2 regions of the Psychromonas sp. genome follow, and region 1 is predicted to be linked to the other one. Evidence: predicted binding sites of a transcription regulator. Region 1 holds the regulator's gene; the other holds the start of a gene.
The links. Region 1 encodes ArgR, which controls arginine synthesis, uptake and breakdown. Its sites were predicted from a motif close to ANTGAATANNTATTCANT; they were not measured.
Positions count from the first base shown of each region.

Region 1 (3,374 bases):
GAAAGTGTTGCCGAGCCTCCACCCGCTTTTGCATTGACCACTTCAGTACCTGCATTTTGGATGCGATCTGTAAGCTCGATTACCTCTTGCTCACTAAACTCAACACCTTGCACCTGCGAAAGTACGGGTAAGATAGTCGTACCACTATGCCCGCCAATAACATTTACACGCACATGCTCTTCTGGAAGACCTTTTTTCTCCGCGACAAAATCCTCTGCACGAATAACATCTAACGTGGTAATACCAAAAAGCTTGTTTTTATTGTACACACCGGCCTTTTTAAGTACTTCTGATGCAATCGCGACCGTTGTATTAACCGGATTGGTAATAATACCGATACATGCTTCAGGTGCAACTTCAGCAACTTTACCGACTAAGTTTTTGATAATACCGGCATTGATATTAAACAGATCAGAGCGATCCATACCGGGTTTACGTGCCACACCTGCAGAGATCAAGACTACATCTGCACCTTCAAGAGCAGGAGTTGGATCTTCACCTGCATAGCCATCGACATGTACACTTGTTGGGATATGACTCAAATCTTTAGCGACACCAGGTGTAACTGGTGCAATATCATAAAGTGATAAAGATGAATTTTCAGGTAAATCTAGTTTTAGCAGTAACGCAAGAGCTTGACCTATACCACCAGCAGCACCAAGAACAGCAATTTTCATAAAAATCTCCACAACGTAGTTATTAATATAATAAGTTGAATATATTCTAGTGAAAAATAACGAGTCATGTTGAAAATGTTAAATGATTGTGAGCGATGTAAAGTTAAATCATAAGCTTACTAATATTTAAGAGAGGTAACGCTTACTTTTGGGGAAATATATCACTCAAAATAACGATTATATATTTCTTGATAAGTGCCATTTTCAAAAATAATCTTAATACCTAGATTCAAGCGCTCTTGCAATTCACGATTCCCTTTTTTAACGGCAATACCGTAACCTTTAGAGAACTCCTGTAAAAATATTTTTTCAGTGCGTTGAATAGAAAAATATTTTTGATTCTTTTCTTTTTGCAAAAAATCAACAACGACAGCTTGATCTGCAAAAACAGTATCAATTTTACCATCCTTTAAATCACTAAATGCTTTAGAAGAAGAGAAATAAGAGATGATAAAGCTATTTTCTTTTGCATATTTAATTAAATAATCCTGATTCGATGAATGTGCTTTCACTCCAATAAACTTTTCAGCAATAGAAAATTTTTTTTCTGAGGAGTTCTTACTCACAAATACAGGGGGTTCTCTATAATAACTATTGGAAAAATCTACTTTTTTTAAGCGTTCATTGGTGATATCAAGAGAGGAGATCACAGCATCGAAACGGCCAAATTGTAAGGAAGATAGCAGGCTGTCAAAACTTTGATAATGAAAGCTGCAAGTCAAATTTGCGACATTACAAATAGCATTAGCAATATCAATATCAAATCCTTGGATCTGCTTTTTATCATTGAAATATTCGAAAGGGTAATAATTTGCTTCTGTAGCAAAACTAACCTTTATATTTTCTTCCGATACGGGAGAGGCAGCCAATGAAGAGAATGAAGAGAATGAAGAAAATAATAACAGAGAAAATAAAAAGAAGCGGGGAAAAAACATAATTTATAATATCCAACTCATCAACAACAGAGGATTTTGTTGCATCTAAGTTTTAGTTATCTGGGGTGAATAATCGCTACTATAACAACCCTAAAATTTAATGACTATCTAATTTCAATATATAATTCATAAAACGCATAATTATGCACTTATTTTGACGATTAATTTGTTGATAATTAGCCAGTATTAACTATGATTGCCCCCCCAATAAAATGAGATTCAATAGAGTGAATTATATATGAAACAATCAACTGAACTAATGGACTTCTTTAAAGCTTTATTAAAAAAAGAGCGCTTAAGCTCTCAGGGTGAAATAGTAGAAGCATTACAACAAGCTGGTTTTCATAATATTAACCAGTCAAAAGTTTCTCGAATGTTAAGCAAGTCGGGAGCAGTGCGTACCAGAAATGCCAAAAGAGAGATGGTTTACTGTCTGCCTGCAGAGCTTGGCATCCCAACCACGACAAGTCCATTAAAAAATCTCGTCCTAGATATTGATCACAATGATAGCCTGATTGTTATTCGCACCAGTCCAGGCGCGGCACAATTGATAGCCCGTTTGTTAGATTCAATAGGTAAAGCAGAAGGTATTTTAGGTACAATTGCTGGTGATGATACAATCTTTATTACCCCTACCAATAGTAAAAAAATCAATAATACATTGAATGTAATAAAACAGTTATTTGAATAATCAACAGGCGCTTAATCCTAACACGCCATCAACACCACACATACGCACGAAACCAAGAACGTTCACATTCAGCTGCACTTCTCCGCCACCTTCTGACTGTAATTTAAATAAGTTATTAGGTTCATTAAATGCGCCGCGAACACGGTCATAATAAGGGGTGCTGTAATTCGATACCAGTGTTAGATTTTTATATTCATTGTGACTAACCGAAGCATCACAACTCCCCTTGGTATTGCAATCACATACTGCATCTCCCTCATTTGAACCCACACACCAATTCTGCCCCGCAGTAATATTTAGAAATATATCGCTATTGCGTTTGATCGATTCAGTCTTAGATAAATTAAGCATAAAATAAAGTGAAGTGGCAGCCCCTTTCAAGCGATCACGATCAAATAACATTTTATATGAAGGAATACCTATCGCCAGCAAAATGGAAACAACAGAAACAGCCACAAGTAACTCCATCAAAGTAAAGCCTTTTAAGGATATAGACTGACGTTTCATAACCACTCCTTACTTTTATCGGCACTATCTATACGCTCAAGTTTAGTCTAAAAAATAAATTAACGATTAACAAACTATGCTGCTTTGTTATTAAAGATCTACACTATTCAAAGTACTCTCAGTTAATTAAATAATTTAGCGAAAGGAATATGAGGTCAGTTTATGAGAAAAGCGCAGGGTTTTACGTTAATTGAACTATTAATTGTTATCGCAATTATTGCCATACTGGGCAGTATCGCTTATCCATCCTACCAGTCACATATGATTAAAGCGCGTCGTGGTGATGCCAAAGCGGAATTAATAAAGGCGCAGTTAAAACAATCAAGTCTGCATATCTTAAATCCCGCTTACTCAGATGTGGAAGCCGATCTCGGACTGCCGGCAAGCCATGATTATTATACATTTTCAGTCGTTTCAGCTGCAGCAACAACCTATTCGATGAAAGCGGTCGCTAAAAGTGGCACAACACAAGCGAACGATGAAACTGCATGTCAAACACTGTTTATCGATCAAAACAGCAACCATAGTAGCGATGGCAGCACCAATAATGACCAATGTTGGTAA
Region 1 is NZ_CEZLMY010000039.1:11,294-14,667, reverse strand. Features, by position in the region: gene mdh (malate dehydrogenase) at 1-677, opposite strand, end outside; gene AC4GME_RS07605 (transporter substrate-binding domain-containing protein) at 839-1,612, opposite strand; gene argR (transcriptional regulator ArgR) at 1,851-2,303, shown strand; gene AC4GME_RS07595 (pilus assembly FimT family protein) at 2,304-2,810, opposite strand; gene AC4GME_RS07590 (type IV pilin protein) at 2,973-3,374, shown strand.

Region 2 (3,374 bases), on a different contig from region 1:
ATAAAGTCAAGATCGCTATTAATGCTTCTACTGCCTTTAAAATTGCTAGCGGGCAAGATAAACCGGATCTCATCTTGTTAGGTATAATTCTACCGGATATCGACGGTTATGCCGTTTGTAAACAACTAAAGGTAATGCCTGAAGCCGCTGAAATCCCTATTATTTTTGTTAGTGAAAATAGAGATGTCGAAGATGAAAAAAAAGGTTTTTCGTTAGGTGGTGTTGATTACATAACAAAACCAGTTAGTCCGCCGCTTGTTTTAGCAAGAGTAAGTGCGCATTTGAAATTATCAAACCAAAAATTGCATCTGATGAGTTTGGTACAGGAAAGAACAAAAGAGCTAGAAAAAACGCGCATGGAAATCCTACAAAGCTTAGGGCGGGCTGCTGAATTTAAAGATAATGAAACAGGCCTGCATGTTATTCGTCTTAGCTGGTATTCACGCTTTTTAGCAAAACGAGTTACGGGAAATAACAGTTGGTCTGAACTGCTTTATAATGCCGCACCGATGCACGATATAGGTAAAATCGGCATTCCTGACGGGGTGTTATTGAAAGCAGGTAAGCTTAATCAAGATGAATGGACGATCATGCAGAGGCATGTAGAGTACGGTGTTGAGATTTTAGGCAAGCATGAGTCCGATTTATTAGGCATGGCCGTTGAAGTGGCGCAATATCACCATGAGAAATGGGATGGCACGGGTTATCCTGCCGGGGTAAGTGGAGAAAATATTCCATTGAGTGCACGTATCGTTGCTATTGCCGATGTGTTTGATGCACTGACTAGTGAGCGCCCTTATAAAAAAGCGTGGTCAGTTGAAAAAGCAATGATTCTAATTGAAAGCGAATCAGGCAAACACTTTGATCCTGAGTTGGTTCCACACTTTAAAGCTTGCTTACCTAAAGTGTTGGAGATAAAAGCACTGTATGCGGATCCGCTGGAAACAGAAGAGATAAATGATGAGCGGCAGTAGTCGAGGTTGCTCGTTTTACTTGGTTATTAAGTGGTGTTAATCATTCAATTTTTCGACTTTTATTAAGCTATATTAGTGTAGCGCAGAATTAACCCGTTAATTTTATTTGTAAGCGACTGTCAATATAATTACATATAAATAACTATTCATAATTATTGCATAAATAATCAAAGGTAATTAGAATGGTCTTCTCTATCGAGAATATCTCTTTTTATAGTACGTTTTCTATTTTTTATACAGTAAATGAAACAGGAACTTCTTATGTTAAAAGCCATTGTTGTGGGTGCAAGTGGTTATACCGGCGCTGAGTTAGCACATTTTTTAACTCGTCATGAATATATTGAATTAGCGGGTTTATATGTTTCTGAAGGCAGTTTGGATAAAGGTAAAAAACTATCTGAACTTTACGGTAACTTATTAGGTGTGGTTGATCTGCCGCTGCAGCCGCTAGCTAACAGTGGTATTGAAAGCGCTTGTGAAGGCATAGATATCGTTATTCTGGCTACAGCACATGAAGTAAGCCATAACTTGGCAGCACTTTTCCTTGCCCAAAATACAGTGGTATTCGATCTGTCTGGTGCATTCCGTGTTCAATCGGCGGGCTTCTATGATAAGTTTTATGGTTTCACACACCAGTATCCTGAGTTGTTAGAAAAAGCGGTTTATGGTTTAGCGGAATGGAATTTTGAAGCCGTTAAGAAAACTGATTTGATTGCAGTTCCCGGTTGTTACACAACAGCATCATTAACGGCATTAAAACCGTTAGCAGAAGCGGGATTAATTAAAGAAAATACAAAGCCGACTATTAATGCCACTAGTGGTGTAAGTGGTGCCGGGCGTAAGGCGAGTGTAGTGAGTAGCTTCTGTGAAGTCAGCTTACAACCTTACGCTGTGTTTAATCATAGGCATAAACCAGAGATTGATCAGCACTTAGGGATGCCGGTGGTATTTACTCCGCATTTAGGCAGTTTCAAACGCGGCATTTTAGCCAGCATTAATGTGCAGTTAAAAACAGGCGTAACAAGCGAACAGGTCAAGCAGGCTTATCAAGATGCCTATGCAGATAAGCCAATCGTACGTTTAATGGGAGAGGGAAGCTATCCTGCATTGAAAAATGTGGTCGGCACACCTTATTGTGATTTAGGTTGGGCGGTTGATGGTGAAGATCTGGTGGCGTTTAGCGCAATTGATAACCTATTAAAAGGTGCGTCATCGCAAGCAATGCAATGCATTAATTTACGTTTTGGTTTTGCTATCACAACCTCTCTTTTATAAGCAGGATTATTAGAAAATGACTCAACTCTTATCCAAACAACCACTGCTGATTAAATTAGGTGGCGCGGTACTTGAAAATGAACAAGCATTAGCTAATCTGTTTTCAGCCTTAACTGCTTATTTAGAAAAACAGCAACGCCCATTGTTATTAGTACATGGTGGCGGGGTGATTGTTGAAAATGTTTTAAATAAAATGAACATTGTTAGTGAGAAAAAAGACGGGTTACGCATCACACCTTTTGAGCAGATTCCTTATGTTGCAGGCGCATTAGCAGGTACATCAAATAAACTGCTAATGGCTAAAGCGTTACAAGCGGGTCTTTCTGCGGTGGGGTTGTCTCTTGCTGATGGTTTTAGCTGTAAAGTAACACAGCTTGATCCGGAACTTGGTGCCGTAGGTGTGTGCAGTGCCAATAACCCCTCGTTATTAAACGGGTTATTAGCAGCAGGGCATTTGCCGGTTATCTCATCAATTGGTATTGGTGAAGATGCGCGTTTATATAATGTTAACGCGGATCAAGCTGCTATCGCGATTTGTGAGCTGGTGGATGCAGAGTTAGTTTTCTTATCAGATGTTGATGGCGTGTGGGATGCTCACAAGCAAGTTATTCCAGAGCTAAATACACAATTAGCTGATACACTGATTGCTGAAAATATCATCCAAGATGGCATGGCGGTAAAAGTGAAAGCAGCGTTACACGCAGCAGATACTTTAGGTCATGTAATGTTAGCAAGCTGGAAAAATCCTGAAAATTTAGTGTCATTGCTTGCTGGGCAAGCAGTGGGAACAAAAGTAGTTAAGTAGAGAGTAAAGCAATGGAAAATTTACTAACAGGTATGGAAATGACTCAGCAACAGGCGTTAGAGCTGATTGCACTGGGTAAAGATTTAAAAGCGAATCCGGCTAAGTACAGTCAAGCATTAGCGGGTAAAAGTGTTGTTACACTCTTTGAAAAACAATCACTGCGTACGCGTGTGACTTTTGATATTGGTGTTAATAAATTAGGCGGTCATGCTGTTTATTTAGATCAGGCTAATGGTGTAATGGGCAGTCGTGAAGATGTTAAAGATTTTGCTGCTAACATTTCCCGTTGGGCCGATTGTATTGTTGCACGTGTATTTGAT
Region 2 is NZ_CEZLMY010000038.1:4,589-7,962, reverse strand. Features, by position in the region: gene AC4GME_RS07465 (HD domain-containing phosphohydrolase) at 1-974, shown strand, start outside; gene argC (N-acetyl-gamma-glutamyl-phosphate reductase) at 1,236-2,249, shown strand; gene argB (acetylglutamate kinase) at 2,266-3,054, shown strand; gene AC4GME_RS07450 (ornithine carbamoyltransferase) at 3,066-3,374, shown strand, end outside.
Region 2: argC (N-acetyl-gamma-glutamyl-phosphate reductase) is a predicted target of ArgR. The motif match lies at 1,129-1,146, and genes of this name have one in related genera.